3 regions of the Acidisoma sp. genome follow, and region 2 is predicted to be linked to each of the others. Evidence: predicted binding sites of a transcription regulator. Region 2 holds the regulator's gene; each other region holds the start of a gene.
What was found. The regulator LexA, encoded in region 2, represses DNA repair genes until DNA is damaged. The targets are predictions, from matches to a motif close to TGTTCTANNTANGTTC.
Positions count from the first base shown of each region.

Region 1: ACOEQ1_RS10405 (PA0069 family radical SAM protein) is a predicted target of LexA. The motif match lies at 2,239-2,254, and genes of this name have one in related genera.
Region 3: ACOEQ1_RS03180 (DUF3072 domain-containing protein) is a predicted target of LexA. The motif match lies at 2,884-2,899, and genes of this name have one in related genera.

Region 1 is NZ_CBDAQN010000003.1:475,697-480,888, forward strand. Features, by position in the region: gene ACOEQ1_RS10395 (ABC transporter permease) at 1-810, opposite strand, end outside; gene ACOEQ1_RS10400 (ABC transporter substrate-binding protein) at 850-1,989, opposite strand; gene ACOEQ1_RS10405 (PA0069 family radical SAM protein) at 2,306-3,562, shown strand; gene ACOEQ1_RS10410 (LysR family transcriptional regulator) at 3,690-4,616, shown strand; gene ACOEQ1_RS10415 (aldo/keto reductase) at 4,710-5,192, shown strand, end outside.
Region 2 is NZ_CBDAQN010000001.1:534,000-539,191, reverse strand. Features, by position in the region: gene ACOEQ1_RS02510 (MFS transporter) at 1-915, opposite strand, end outside; gene der (ribosome biogenesis GTPase Der) at 1,033-2,409, shown strand; gene lexA (transcriptional repressor LexA) at 2,610-3,398, shown strand; gene ACOEQ1_RS02495 (YebC/PmpR family DNA-binding transcriptional regulator) at 3,646-4,395, shown strand; gene ruvC (crossover junction endodeoxyribonuclease RuvC) at 4,420-4,935, shown strand; gene ruvA (Holliday junction branch migration protein RuvA) at 4,932-5,192, shown strand, end outside.
Region 3 is NZ_CBDAQN010000001.1:676,934-682,125, forward strand. Features, by position in the region: gene ACOEQ1_RS03165 (NUDIX domain-containing protein) at 1-106, shown strand, start outside; gene pheT (phenylalanine--tRNA ligase subunit beta) at 120-2,582, shown strand; gene ACOEQ1_RS03175 (hypothetical protein) at 2,587-2,769, opposite strand; gene ACOEQ1_RS03180 (DUF3072 domain-containing protein) at 2,911-3,204, shown strand; gene ACOEQ1_RS03185 (hypothetical protein) at 3,233-3,646, shown strand; gene ACOEQ1_RS03190 (diguanylate cyclase) at 3,651-4,709, opposite strand; gene ACOEQ1_RS03195 (iron ABC transporter substrate-binding protein) at 5,107-5,192, shown strand, end outside.

The sequences.
Region 1 (5,192 bases), on a different contig from region 2:
GGTGACAAGCGCGATGTTGCCGTCCGTCAGCGCGTAGGGCGTCGCGAAAGCCGAGAAGGCGCTGCCGAACAGCAGCAGGAAGCCGCCGAGGAGCGACGGGAACAAGATCGGTAGCCCGATCAACCGCCAATACTGGAAGCTGGTGGCGCCCAATCCATCGGATGCCTCGCGCCATTGCGCACGCAACCCCTCGATGGCCGGCGTGATGATGATGAGCATCAGCGGGATCTGGAAATAGGCGAAGGTGACGGTAAGACCGGTCAAGGAATAGAGCGAGAAGCCCATCGCATAGATGTTGATGCCGATGTGCTTCAGCCCGAGCGTCACCAACCCGAGGCTGCCTAGGGTGCTGATGAAGGCGAAGGCCAGCGGGACGCCCGCGAAGTTCGTCGCCACCGCGGAGAAGCTGGTCACGATCGACCGCAGGATCGGCGGCGCGCCGGGCTGCAAGGTTGAGTAGGCAAGGAACGTGCCGCCGACGAGGCCCACGAACGCCGAGGCGACGCCGAGGATGATCGAGTTCTCGAAGGCGATGCGATACTGATAGTCCCAGAGACCTGCCAGGTAGGACAGGGTGAAGCCGTTGTCGCCGATGAAGGTCTGCACGACGAGCACGACCGTCGGCGCGATCAGGAAGGCGAGCACGAAAAGCAGAAACAGGCCGACGAAGAGCCAGGGGATCGTGCGCCCGACGAGAGCGCTGACACCGCCGCTACCGGCGGAAGCGACGGCTCGGGGGACGCTCGGCCCCCCGCTCGGTCTCGCTGTTACGTCTGGTTGAGGTTTGACGGTCTCGCCAGACTGGCTCACGGGGAACCTCAATCAGTTAAAGTTGGCGGACGCCTGTGGTCAGATCTTCACCATCCGGGGCCACAGCTCGGCGAGGGTCTTCTGGGCCTTGGCGACCTGGGCCTGGGTGGCGAACTTCACGTCGGCGTAGGGGCCGGCGGGCGGCAGCTTGGCCGAGAGGCTGGCCGGGATCAGGTTCCGCTTGGCGAGGTCGGCGTAGCGCGCCGGATGGGCGTAGCCGGCGAGGTAGAGCAGCTGGCCCTCATCCGAATACAGCCATTCCTGCCACAGCTTGGCGGCGTTCGGATGGGCGGCATCGGCCGGGATTGCCTGGCAGTAGAAGCTGCCGTACGGCGTCGAACCCTCGGGCACGACGACGCTGATGTTCGCCTTGCCGACGGCCATGTCGCGGTAGCCGAGCGTCAGGTAGTCCCAGTTGATGACGATCGGCGCCTGGCCGCTGACGAGCAGCGCCGGACCGGTGGCCGCGGCGGGGCTGAGGTTGCCGATCTTTGCGAGCTCGCCGAAGTAGGCGACGCCCGGCGCGATATCGTCATAGGAACCGCCGTTGCCGAGGGAGGCCGCGAACACCGCGGCGAAGGCGGCGCCGGCGCCGAGCGGGCTGCCGTTCAGCGCGATCATGCCCTTGTACTCGGGCTTCTTCAGATCGGCCCAGGTCGTGGGCGCGTTCTTCACGACGTTGGTGTTGGTGGCAATGGAGACGATGCCGAAATAGTCGGCGACCCAGAGGCCGTCGGCGTCTTTCATGCCGTCCGGGATCGTGTCCCAGGTGGCGACCTTGTACGGCGTGAAGAGGTGCCTCTTGACGCCGATTGAGGCGAAGGACGGCCCGATGTCGAGCGCGTCGGGCGCGCGATCCTGACCTTTCAGGCTCTTGACGGCCTGGAGTTCGTCGGCCGAGGAGCCGTCGGGGTTCGCGTCGTCGATGGTGATGCCGTACTTCGCGGTGAAGCCGTCCATGATGGCGCCGTAATTGGCCCAGTCCCGCGGCAGGGTGATGACGTTGAGCTTGCCTTCCTTCTTGGCGGCGGCGACGAGCGCATCCATGTCATCCGCGGCGCGGGCCGGACGGATGCCGGGGACGGAGGCCAGAGCCGCACCGGCGACGGCGCCCAGACCGAGCTTCGCCCCAAGCTTCGCATAGTCGCGGCGACCGAGAAGAGGGATATGAGACGGCATCGAGGATGCTCCTGATACGAGATCGTGAAAGAGGCCATGCGGGCGAGGGCAGGATCAAGGCGGAACTGCCCGACGATTTGGGCGATACAGCCGGATCGAAGACCGAACAACGTCACTTGTGTGACACTTCATGCTTCGATCACAGGTTCGTTAGTCGAGCTTAAATCACCCCTGAGGGTGATTGAACAGCCCCGCCACCTCCGCCGCCTGCAGCCGACACGCTGAGTAATAATTGCAGCGGCCCGCTTGTGTTCTTGGTTTGTTCTTGACGTTGAAGGCTCATGTTGCGATGGTCTCGCGATCGAAGGAGATCGCCATGAAGCCGATCGAAGCCGCATCTGTGCCCGCGAAGCCGCGCATGGTGTTCCGTCAGGTGCGGATCGCCAGCGTCAAGCCGTCCGCGCGCGCTCCCCGTCCTGCTGCCGCGGACATCGCGGAGGGCGACACGATCGAGCGCAACGCGGTCGAGGAGGGCGCTGATCCGACGCCTTCTCTGGCCCGTACGGGTCGCGGAGCGACGACCAACCCGTCGGTCCGGTTCGAGACGCAGGCGACAGTGCCGTGCGATGACGGCTGGGGCTCGCTCGAGGACGGCTTCGCGTCGCTGCCTCCGCTGGAGACGGTGCTCATCCGCGATCACAGCCGGACCGCGATCGCGCGCAACACGAGCCCGGATGTGGGTTTCGACCGGTCGATCAACCCATATAGGGGATGCGAGCACGGCTGCGTCTATTGCTTCGCCCGGCCGACGCACGCCTACCTCGGCTACTCCCCAGGCCTCGATTTTGAGACGAAGCTGTTGTTCAAACCGGAGGTCGCGAGCCTGCTGGAGCGTGAGTTGCGGCGGCCGTCCTACAAGCCCAAGCCGATCACGCTGGGCTCCAACACCGACCCCTACCAGCCGGTGGAGCGACGGCTCAAGCTTACACGGCAAGTGCTCGAGGTGCTGCTGCGCTTCCGCCACCCGGTGAGCATCGTGACCAAGTCTGCGAGCATCGTGCGCGACCTCGACATCCTGGGAGAGCTTGCGAAGCTCAGGCTCCTCCACGTGTATCTGTCGGTGACGACGCTCGATCCGGCGCTTGCGCGGGTGATGGAGCCGCGGGCCTCGGCGCCGGCTCTGCGGCTGCGGGCGGTTTCCGCGCTGCAGGCGGCGGGAGTGGCCGTGGGCGTGTTGGCCGCCCCGATGATCCCGGGCCTCAACGACGCCGAGCTGGAGGCGATCCTCAAGGCTGCCGCGGAAGCCGGCGCGGAGCGTGCCGGCTATGTGCTGCTGCGCCTGCCGCTGGAATTGCGCGAGATGTTCGAAGCCTGGCTCCGCGAACACATGCCGCAGCGGGCCAACCACGTCCTGAGCCTGATCCGGCAGATGCGCGGAGGGGCGCTCAACGATGCGACGTTCGGGCAGCGCTTCGTCGGCACCGGCCCTTACGCTGATCTGCTGTCGCAGCGTTTCGAGCGGGCGGCGCGTCAACTGGGATTGAACACGCGCCATACCGAGATGGACGTGACGCAGTTCCTCGTGCCGAGCGCTCCGGCTGCGATGGCCGAAGCGCAGATGTCTCTGTTCTAGCGGGCGGGTAGGCCCGCAGGACGAAAAGGGGACCTGCCGCTGGCAGAGGCTGCGGCATGATTTAGACCCTGCAGCGATGTGCGATTAGCCGCTAGGCTCGGCAGGAACCTAGAAGCTGATCTTCTCAATGCCCCGCGCGACCCTCGATGACATCGCTGCCTTCATCGCCGTCGCCCGGGCGCGCAGCTTCACTCGGGCCGCAGCCCGCCTCGGAGTGTCCCAATCCGCGCTGAGCCAGACGGTTCGTGGCCTCGAAGGCCGGCTCGGGCTTCGCCTGCTGACACGGACGACACGCAGCGTCTCTGCCACCGAAGCCGGCGAGCGCCTGCTGCAGGGGGTTGCACAGCGGATCGAAGAGATCGAGGCGGAGCTGGCCGCACTGAGCGCGCTTCGTGAAAAGCCATCCGGCACGATACGGATCACCGCTCACGATCACGCAGCACGTTCCGCACTACTGCCGGCGCTCGAGACGCTGCTTCCGCAATATCCCGACATCAACGTCGAGATCGTCATCGACTATGGGCTGACAGACCTCGTGGCCGAACGTTTCGACGCCGGCATACGAACCGGCGAGATGGTGGCGAAAGACATGGTCGCCGTCCGCATCGGCCCGGACCTGCGCTCGGCGGTCGTTGGTTCGCAATCGTATTTCGCCAGCCGGCCGAAACCGAAGGCGCCCCCTGATCTGACCGCCCATAACTGCATCAACCTGCGGCTGCCGACCCATGGCGGCCTCTATGCCTGGGAGTTCGCGAAGGGCACGCGCGAGTTGCGGGTGAGGGTCGAGGGGCAGCTCGTCTCCAACGGCAGCGCCATGATGCTGGATGCGGCACTGTCCGGCCTGGGGCTGGCGTACCTGCCCGAGCAGACGGTGCAGGATCATCTCGCGGATGGGCGGCTCATCCGCGTGCTCGCCGACTGGTGCCCACCCTATCCGGGCTATCACCTCTATTACCCGAGCCGGCGCCAACCGACGCCCGCCTTCGCCCTGCTGGTCGAGGCACTGCACTACAGGCCACCGCTGACGGCCCGTCACGCCGGTCCAGGACAGTGATAAGCAAGCCTTCTAGGTTCATGCGGGTTTGCCGCACTAATCGCGCCTAATCGACCCGCCTAGATGTCGCTCAGAAATCTCTGGAGCGACATCATGCAACAGCGCAAGCTTGGAAGCAGAGGGCCCACCGTCTCGGCCATTGGCCTCGGGTGCATGGGCATGAACCATCACCGCGGCGTCGTCCCCGACAGGCGCGAGATGATCGCGCTGATCCAATCGGCGGTCGAGCGCGGCGTCACGTTCTTCGACACGGCGGAGGTCTATGGCCCGTTCACCAACGAGAGCCTCGTCGGCGAGGCACTGGAGCCGTTCCGCGGGCAGGTAGTCATTGCCACGAAGTTCGGCTTCGACCTCGGCCTTGGCGGCCAAGGTGGCGTCGACAGCCGTCCCGACCGCATCCGGCAGGTCGCCGAGGACCAGCTGCGGCGGCTCCGCGTCGAGACGATCGACCTGCTCTACCAGCACAGGGTCGATCCGGCCGTGCCGATCGAGGAGGTGGCGGGCGCGGTGCGCGATCTCGTCGTCGCCGGGAAGGTCCGGCATTTCGGCCTGTCGGAACCGGGAGCGCCGACGCTG
Region 2 (5,192 bases):
CGTGAAGGGAAGAACACCCAGGATCGAAACCCAGATCACGACTTTGCGACCGAGCCGGTCCCCGATCGGTCCGCCCACGACCGTGCCCAGCGCGGCGGCTCCCAGAAAGACGAACAGCATGAGCTGAGCATGCTGGATTGAGAGGCCAAAACGGTGGATCAGGTAGAACGTGTAGTAGCTTGAGATGCTGGCCAGATAGAAGAACTTCGAAAAGACGAGTGCGATGAGGATCGCCATCGTCACGGCGACCTTACCCGGCGGCAGGGCCTCGTGCGGATGCATGGCCACGCGCGGGCGCCTGCGGTGAGCCGCCATCCGGTTCTGGTACCAGCGGCCGACAAGGCTCAGCACGACCATGCCGACGAGCGCGATACCCGAGAACCAGACGATGCTGCCCTGCCCGTTCGGGACGACGATGAAGGCGGCCAAGACAGGGCCGATCGCTGTGCCGAAGTTGCCTCCCACCTGAAACACCGATTGCGCGAGGCCATGGCGGCCGCCCGAGGAAAGCCGCGCGACGCGTGAAGATTCCGGGTGGAAGATCGAGGAGCCAATACCGATCATGGCCGCTGCGGCCAGCAGCATTGGAAAACTCGGGGCGCGGGACAGCATGATCAACCCGAGCATTGTGAACCCCATGCCCACCGCGAGCGAGTAGGGCTGCGGCCTTTTGTCCGTGACCATGCCGACGATTGGCTGGAGCAACGATGCCGTCACCTGGAAAACAAAGGTGAGCAGCCCGATCTGGCCGAAGTTCAGGCTGAATTTCGTCTTCAGCGTCGGGTATATCGCCGGCAACAGGGACTGCATCGTGTCGTTTAGAAAATGGGAGAAACTGATCGCGAGCAGAACCGCGAAGACCACACCCTCTGGCGCTAAGGCGGGTCTGGTGTCCACCCTGGTACTGCTACTCATGATCATTCCTTATTCGATACTATCACGCGCGGGCCTGCATTCGATTCCGGAGCGCTGGCCACGCATTCCGCTTTACCCTTACCTGTAAGCGCAATTAGGCGGTATTGCGGGCATCGCATGGAAACCCCGCTGATCGTGATCGCCGGCCGCCCGAATGTCGGCAAAAGTAGTTTGTTCAACCGTCTGGTCGGGCGGCGGCAGGCGCTGGTCGCCGATCAGCCCGGCCTGACGCGCGACCGTCAGGAAGCAACCGCAGTGCTCGGCGGCCGGCTTGTCCGGATCGCGGATACGGCGGGGCTTGAGGAGGCACCCCCCGAGAGCCTCTCCGGCCGCATGCGCGCCGGCGCCGCCTCCAGCCTGGAGCAGGCCGACCTCATCGTCTTCGTGGTCGACGCCCGCGCCGGCATTCTGCCCCCCGATGCACATTTCGGCGCATGGCTGCGCCGGCTGGGACGGCCCGTGCTGCTTGTCGCCAACAAGACCGAGGGGCGCGCGGGCTATAACAACGCGCTCGACGCCTATTCGCTGGGGCTTGGCGAACCACTGTCGGTCTCCGCCGAGCATGGCGAGGGGCTTAGTCATCTGATGAGCACCATCGCGGAGATGCTGCCGCCTGCTCCGGAAGCCCCCGAGGGCACCGATGATGAGGCAGCCGGTGCAGAGGGTGATGACGCGACCAAGCCGCTGCGTCTGGTGGTGCTGGGACGGCCGAACGCCGGGAAGTCGACCCTGGTCAACCGGCTGCTCGGCGAGAACCGCATGCTGACGGGGCCGGAGCCCGGCATCACCCGGGACGCCATCACCCTGCCTATGAGGGACGTGGACGGGCGTGAGTTCCAGCTCGTCGATACCGCCGGGCTGCGCCGCCGCGCGCGCGTTCAGGACGAGGTCGAGAAACTCTCGACCGGCGCCACCATCAATGCCATGCGGTTTGCGGAAGTGGTGGTCCTGGTGGTGGATGCGGTTGACGGCCTGCACGACCAGGACCTGCAGATCGCCCGGTTGGTGGAGCGTGAGGGGCGCGCCATGGTCGTGGCGCTGAACAAGTGGGATGCCGTCGAGGACCGGGATGCTGCGCGCAAGGCGGTCTCCGACCGGCTGGAGCGGAGTCTGGCGCAGCTCAAGGGCATTCCCGTGGTGACGTTGAGTGCGATGACCGGCGCCAACGTGCAGAAGCTGCTGCCTGCGGTACGCGCCGTGCACGACACCTGGAACAAGCGGGTGACGACCTCGGCGCTCAACCGCTGGTTCGAGGATGCGATCAGCCGCCATCCGCCGCCAGCGGTCCAAGGGCGGCGGCTGAAGCTTCGCTACGTGACGCAGGCCAACGCCCGGCCCCCTACCTTCGTTGTCTTCGGCACCCGCGCCGAGGCAACGCCCGAGGACTATCGCCGCTACCTGATCAACGCCTTGCGGGAGGTTTTCGACTTGCCGGGCACGCCGATCCGCCTCGACTTCCGTGGCACGGTCAATCCGTTCCGCGACAAGGATTGACCGGCCCGGCGGTGGCCGGGCAGCAAAGCCCTTGTCAACCCTGTGCTTGACGCGGCTGCGAGCGACCTCCTAGAAGGAGCGAGTTGCTGATTTGTTCGCCATAATCACGATTTGGTTATGATCTCGATCACTCTGTGGTCGCGATTCGTTCCAGTCGCCGAGGCGGGAATCGGCAGGCTGGTGCCAAGCAGGGGTTGATCATGTTGACGCGCAAGCAGCACGAGTTGCTGATATTCATCGACCGTCATCTCAAGTCCTCGGGCTATTCTCCGAGCTTCGACGAGATGAAGGAGGCGCTGAACCTCCGGTCCAAGTCCGGCATCCACCGGTTGATCTCGGCGCTGGAGGAGCGTGGGTTCCTGAGCCGCCGCCACCATCAGGCGCGCGCTCTCGAGGTTCTGCGCCTGCCGGGAGACAACGGGCCGGCGATGACGGTGGTGGGCGGTCAAGCCGCCGCCGTCCGCGTGGTGCCCGAACGTGGTCCTGCCGCGGTGACGCGAGATTTGCCGAAGCGGCCCGAGGGGGCTCCGGGTTTCGCACCCACGGTCATCCAGGGTGATTTCTCGGCGCGTCTGGCCGGGGTGCGGGCTGCGGCCGAGGTGGGCGCGGTGCAATTGCCGCTCTACGGGCGGATCGCTGCCGGCCTGCCAATCGAGGCGATGCGCGACGCCACCAGCTTCTTCGAAGTTCCGGTGGCGCTGCTGGGGCCGGGCGAACACTACGCGCTCGAGGTTGCCGGTGATTCCATGATCGACGCAGGCATTCAGGATGGCGACACGGTCATCATCCGCCGGGCAGAGACGGCGGAGAACGGCCAGATCGTGGTCGCGCTTGTCGATGAGGAAGAAGTGACGCTGAAGCGGCTCCGCCGGCGCGGCAACTCCGTGGCCTTGGAGCCCGCGAACCAGCGGCACGAGAGCCGCATCTTCCCGGCCGAGCGGGTGCGCGTGCAGGGGCGCCTCGTGGCCCTGATGCGCCGGTATCAGTAACCCGATCACCAGATAGTTCGTATGTGGGAATATCCGCGGACCGGTCGATCCGCGGTGACCAACGGCCCGCCTCGTCTCCGCGCCGTCACGACGACGACGCGACCGATGTTCGGGCAATGCCTGAAGCCAAAGGCGCCACACCGGTGCCTCTTCAGGCATGCGGCGCTTAGCAAGACGACCTTGACGCGGCGGCCCGGCTTGGCGGAGAGACCGTCACCCAGTCCATCCCGCTTCCGGAGCCTCGACCATGGCCGGCCATAGCCAGTTCAAGAACATCATGCACCGCAAAGGTGCACAGGACGCCCGCCGGGCCCGGCAATTTGCCAAGCTCATCCGCGAAATCACCGTCTCCGCGCGGCAGGGCCTGCCCGACCCTGCCTCCAACCCCCGGCTGCGCACCGCCGTGCTCGCCGCGCGGAAGGAGAACATGCCCAAGGATACGGTCGACCGCGCCATCAAGAAGGCCTCCGGCGCCGCGGCCGGCGAGGACTACGCCGAGGTGCGCTACGAGGGCTACGGCCCGTCCGGCGTCGCCGTCATCGTCGAGGCGTTGACCGACAACCGGAACCGCACCGCGTCGGACATCCGCTCAGCCTTCAACAAGCATGGCGGAGCGCTCGGCGAGACCAACGCCGTGAGCTTCATGTTCGACCGGTTGGCGGTCATCCGCTACCCGGCGGGCGTCGCCGATGCGGACGCCATGCTCGAGGCCGCGATCGACGCCGGCGCCGACGATGTCGAGAGCACCGCCGAGTGGCACGAGATCACCGGCGCACCCGACAGCTTCTTCGCCATGCAGGACGCGCTGGAGAGCAGGTTCGGAGCGCCGGAAAGCGCCAAGCTCGACTGGCGGCCCAGGACGACAGTGCCGGTGGATGAGGACGCCGCCACATCGGTTCTGAAACTGCTCGACGTCCTCGACGAATCAGACGATGTGCAGAACGTCTACGCCAACTTCGACCTACCCGAGTCGCTGCTTCAGAAACTCTCCGCCTGATGACCCTAGGATGACCCGCACCGCTTGATCCGCATTCTCGGCATCGATCCTGGGCTTCGCGTCACCGGCTGGGGCGTGGTGGAGGCGGAGGGAAACCGTCTTCGTCATGTCGCCGACGGCATCGTCATGACGGATGGCGATGCGAGTGTGCCCTCGCGTCTGCGCGCGCTGCACGAGGCGCTGACCGCGCTCATCGCCGCCTATGGCCCGCAGGAGGCGGCGGTGGAAGAAACCTACGTGAACGCCAACGCGACAGCGACGCTCAAGCTCGGTTATGCGCGCGGCGTCGCCTTGCTCGCGCCGGCGCTGGCGGGCCTCTCCGTCGCCGAATACGGCGCCAAGACCGTGAAGCTCTCCGTCGTCGGGACAGGCGGCGCCGACAAGGTCCAGGTCGGGCTCATGGTCCGCCGCCTCCTACCGGGCGCCACGCTCAAGCGGGCGGACGCCGCGGATGCGCTGGCCGTCGCCATCTGCCACGCCCACCATCGCACGACGCGCGTCTCCTGGGGTCGCGCCGCCGTCGCCGGAAACGGGCGATGATCGGCAGCCTGCGCGGAACCGTCGAGGGGCAGGAGGATGGCCGTTGCGTGATTGAAACGGGCGGCGTCGGCTATGTCGTTCATGCGTCGTCACGCACGCTCGGCGCGCTGCCCCCGCCGCCGGCCGAGGCCCGCCTGCTCATCGAAACCTTCGTGCGCGAGGATGCGATCACGCTTTTCGGCTTCGCGACCGCTGCCGAACGCGCCTGGTTCCGCCTGCTGACGACCGTGCAGGGGGTCGGGCCGCGGGTGGCGCTC
Region 3 (5,192 bases), 140 kb from region 2:
GGAAAACCGGGAGCCCGCGAAACATGCCAGGTTCGGGTGGTTCACGCTCGACGCTCTGCCCGCGAACCTGACCGTCGCTGCCGCCCAGGCCGCGACCGCCCTCTGATCGAGACGCATTCATGAAATTCACCCTCTCCTGGCTGCGCGACCATCTCGAGACGACGGCTTCGCTCGACACCATCACCGAGCGACTGACCGGCATCGGGCTGGAACTGGAAGGCGTCACCAACCCCGGCGCGGCGCTGGCGCCCTTCCGCATCGGGCAGGTTATGGAGGCCGTGCAGCACCCGAATGCCGACCGCCTGCGCGCCTGCACGGTGGATGCGGGCGAGGGTCCGGTCTCCGTCGTCTGTGGTGCGCCCAATGCCCGCACCGGCATCAAGGTCGTTTTCGCGCCCGTCGGCGCCACCATCCCGGCGTCCGGCATGGTCCTGAAGGCGGGCGAGATCCGTGGCGTCGCCTCGAACGGAATGCTCTGCTCGGCCCGCGAGCTCGGCCTTGGCGAGGATCATGACGGCATCATCGAATTGCCCGATGACGCGCCGGTCGGCGCTGCCTATGCCGAGTGGGCCGGGCTCGACGAGCCGGTGATCGAGATCGCCGTCACGCCCAATCGCGGCGATGCGCTCGCTGTGCGGGGAGTCGCGCGCGATCTGGCGGCGGCGGGCGTCGGCGCGCTGAAGACCTTCGCGCCCGAGACGGTGCCTTCGGAGGGCGCGAGCGCCATCGACTGGGCGATCGAGATGCCCGAGGTCTGCCCCTGGGTGCTCGGCCGCACGGTGCGCGGCGTCACCAACGGGCCGAGCCCTAGCTGGCTGCAGGACCGGCTGCGGGCGATCGGGCTGCGCCCGATCAGCGCGCTCGTCGACATCACCAACTTCTTCACGATCGACCTCGGCCGTCCGCTGCATGTGTTTGACGCTGGGCGAGTGTCGGGCGGTCGGCTCACGCTGCGGCCCGGCGCGGGCGAGACCTTCCGGGCGCTGAACGGCAAGGACGTGACCGTGACGCCGGCGGACTGCGTCATCGCTGACGCTTCCGGGGTCGTTTCGCTGGCGGGCGTGGTCGGCGGCGAGAGCACCGGCTGCACCGGGACGACGACCGACGTCTTCATCGAATGCGCCTACTTCGACCCCATCGCGATCGCGCTGACCGGCCGCCGCCATCAGATCGCGAGCGACGCCCGGGCGCGGTTCGAGCGTGGGATCGACCCCGCGCTCATGCCGGCGGCCCTGGAGGCCGCGACGCAGATGGTGATCGAGCTTTGCGGCGGCACGGCGTCCGAGCCCGTCGCGGCCGGGACAGAACCCGCATGGCGGCGCACGGCGCGGCTGCGCTTCGACCGGCTGCGCACCTTCGGCGGCGCCGATGTGCCGCGCGACGAGGCCGAGCGCATCCTCCGCAGCCTCGGCTTCAACCTCGCGGGCGCCGACGGGGAGAGCATCACCGTGAACGTCCCCTCCTGGCGCAACGATGTTGCTGGGCGCGGCGACCTGGATCAGGGCCCGGCATTGCATCCCGAGCGCGCCGCCCAGGCCCGCGAAGGTGCTGCGGTCATCGAGCCCGAGGTCGACCTCATCGAGGAGGTGCTTCGCATTTGGGGCATCGACCGCATCGCGCCGGTCTCGCTCCCGGCGCTCTCCGCGGTGCCGTCGGCGACGCTCACGCCGCGGCAGGCGCGTGCGGCGGTGGCGCGGCGGGTGCTGGCGGGCAGGGGCCTTGCCGAGGCGGTGACCTTCAGCTTCGCCGACAGCCGCATCGCCGCGCTGTTCGGGGAAGCGCCCGAGGCGTTGCGGCTGGTCAACCCGATCGCCTCGGACCTCGACCAGCTGCGCGCCACGCCCCTCATCACGCTGGCGCTCGCTGCGGCGCGCAACGCGGCGCGTGGCTTCGGCGATGGCGGGCTGTTCGAGGTCGGACCCGCTTTTCACGAGGGCGTACGGGGCGGCCAGCAGGTGGTGGCCGCCGGGCTGCGAACGGGCGAGACGCCGCGCAGCTGGCTCGTCCCCGCGCGGGGCGTGACGGCTCTCGATGCCAAGGGCGATGTGTGGTCCGCGCTCACCGCACTCGGCCTGCCGCCGGAGGCGCTGACGGTGACTGGCGATGCGCCGGGCTTCTACCATCCGGGACGTTCGGGCGTTGTCCGGCAGGGGCCGAAGCTCGCCTTGGCCCGCTTCGGGGCGCTGCACCCCGAGATCATCCGCGCCCTCGACCTGCCCGCCCATGCGGCGGCCTTCGAGATCTTCCTCGACGCGATCCCCGAGCCGAAGCGCCGCCGGAAGGCCGCACCTGTGCTGTCGGCTTTCCAGCCGGTCCGGCGGGATTTTGCCTTCATCGCGGCGAGCGAAGTCGCCGCCGAGGACGTGTTGCGGGCGGCGCGTGGCTCGGTGCGCGATCTCGTCGCGGGCGTGACGCTGTTCGATGTCTATGAGGGCGAGCGCATGGAGCCCGGCCGCAAGTCCCTCGGCGTCGAGGTCGTGTTCCAGCCGAAGGATCGCAGCCTGACCGATGCGGAGATCGAGGAAGCCTCCGCGAAGGTGGTCGCCGCCGTCGCCAAGGCGACCGGAGCCGTGTTGCGGTAGTGCCCTAGATACGGCGCGCGAGGCGCGGGAACTGGAAGTCGCCGTAACCTCGCGCTTGGCGTTCGCGGTTCACTCGGTCACGCCGGCTTTGGACGCGGTGAGCGACGATCCATAGCACGATGCCGGCAATGGCCGGTGCGCCGAAGAGGGCGACGACGCCATACCAGTTTGCAGCGAGCGAACCCATAGCTTGTGCCTTCCAGTTCCGGACGACCTGCAATTGCCGGCCACGTAAATCTCTCCCGCACGCCTCTGTGATCAGGCGCCTCTGGCGGAACCGCTGTGGTACTCCAATATATGTGAACGAACCAAGAACGGGGATCGTTAGATGAGCACGCGCAGCAGGACGACGCAGCCGGAGACGGAGCAGCCGGAAGCCGATCTGGTGGACACCGATGTCAATCCGAAGACTGCGGTTTCGGACGATGTTCCGAATAATACCGTCAAGGACCCGAATACCTGGACCACCGGACATGAGACGATGACCGGTGCCCAGGCCTCCTACCTGAAGACGTTGTGCGAGGAAGCCGGCGCCGCCTTCGATCCAAGCCTGTCGAAGGCCGATGCGTCGAAGATGATCGACAGTCTCCAGGCTCAGACGGGTCGCGGCCGCAACCACTGACGCTTCCGAGCCTCACGAGGAGATGAGAATGAGACACCGTGATCCGCCGGCGTACAGGTCGAACGATGTGGCCTTTGCACGGGGGCTGGGCATGCTCAGTATCGGTCTCGGCCTGATAGATCTCTTCGGACGGCGCGGCGTTGCCCGGAACACCGGCCTGCCGAACGAACCACTCATTGCTCTTGTCGGTTTGCGGGAAGTGGCGACCGGTCTCGGGCTTGTCCTTGCGCGGGACCCGATGCCATGGGTGTGGGGTCGTGTCGGGGGCGACGCCATGGATATCGGAGCGCTGGCCATGGGCGTGTCGTCGCGCAATCCGCAGCGGCAGGGAGCCGTGGTGGGCCTTCTGTTGGTGGCAGCGCTGACAGCCGTTGATGTCGCGTTGGCCGGCCGACTGCACGTGACGGCCGAAGATCAGGCAACGAGGCCGCTGCTCGCCTGATCCCCTACACCCCTGTCACGTCATCAGCGGTCATGACGCAGTTGCGTCCTGCATCCTTCGCCGCATACAGCGCCCGATCGGCATCCGCGATGAGGCCGTGGGTTCCACGGAACGGGACGTAGGCTGCTACGCCGATGCTGAGCGTCACATGTTGCTCCATCGTGTCGTCAGCCTCCACCGCCAGTCGCAGGCGCTGGGCAACAGCCGCGGCGGCTTGCACTCGGGCACGCGGCAGGATCAGGCCGAACTCTTCACCGCCATAGCGGGCCAGCAGATCTGAAGACCGGTTATTGCCGTTCAATATTCTAGCCACTTGGACAAGAGCCGCATCACCTGCCAGATGGCCGTGACGGTCGTTGAATTGCTTAAAGTGGTCGATATCGATCAGCAACAGCGACAACGGCTCGTTGGTACGTCTCGCAGTCTTTTCTTCGGCTGCAAGCCGCTCGTTGAAGGCGCGGCGATTGGCGATGCTCGTCAGGACATCCGTCAAGCTGATCTCGGAAAGCCGTTCGTTGGCCGCACGCAACACACTGTTGTCCTGTGCCAACGCCAACAGGCGGACGATCTGCCGCGACAGGCTCTGCAGAGCCACGGTCTGCGATTTCGATAGTTCACGACTGCAGCGATCAATGACGGACAACGTTCCGAACGGCACCCCATGAGGCGCCAGCAGCGGCGCGCCTGCGTAGAAACGAAACGGCACACCGCCTGCCTTGGCCCAGTTGCGGGAGAAACGCGGGTCCTCGGCTACGTCCCGCACAACCATCACCTCATCCGGCACCCGGATCGCCTGCGCGCAAAAGGCGAGCGCACGCGGATAGTCCATCGTACCGATGCCGATACGAGCACTGAGCCACTGCCGGCCACGGTGAATGAACGATAGCAGAGCGCCCTGCGTGCCACAGACGTTCGCCGCAAGTTTGACGGCCTCGTAATATGTTGAGTCATCGCCGCAGTTGACGGTTTGAAAACGATCCGTCGCTGCCTCGGCAGCTGCCCTGTTTGACATCTGGCCCGATGGCTTCAGCGTAACGTAGGAAGATGCCGACGGCGCTTGCATCGAGTCACACCTCTGGAAGGGCGATGATTTGGTTCCGTCTCAAGAGGCCACAAAACATTTGAATGCCGCGTGAATGATTCCCGTAGGGATCATCAACGCCGCGATCAAAACACCAGACAACCCGACGGTAAGGCTCCTGTCTCCGGGGACCGGATCGCGCACGAGGCGGTCGCGCGCGCCGCCCTCCGCTCGGGCGAGGCATTGACGTTAATCCCGTCAATGGAGTAAGCGCTGCAAATGCGAGGCGTTCGCAATATTGCGATGGCTCGATGATCAGGAGTTCACGATGTCAATCCGGCGTCGGGCGAAGCCGCGAGTACTTGCGGCAGCAGTGATATGCGGCGTTTTCGTTCCGGTATTCGGCGCTCAACGCCCTGCGCAGGCCGCGGGACCGCCGGTGCTCACGCTTTATTCGGCGCAGCACGAGCAGACGGTGGACACGCTGGTCGCCGGGTTCGAGAAGGCGACGGGGGTTCGCGTTCA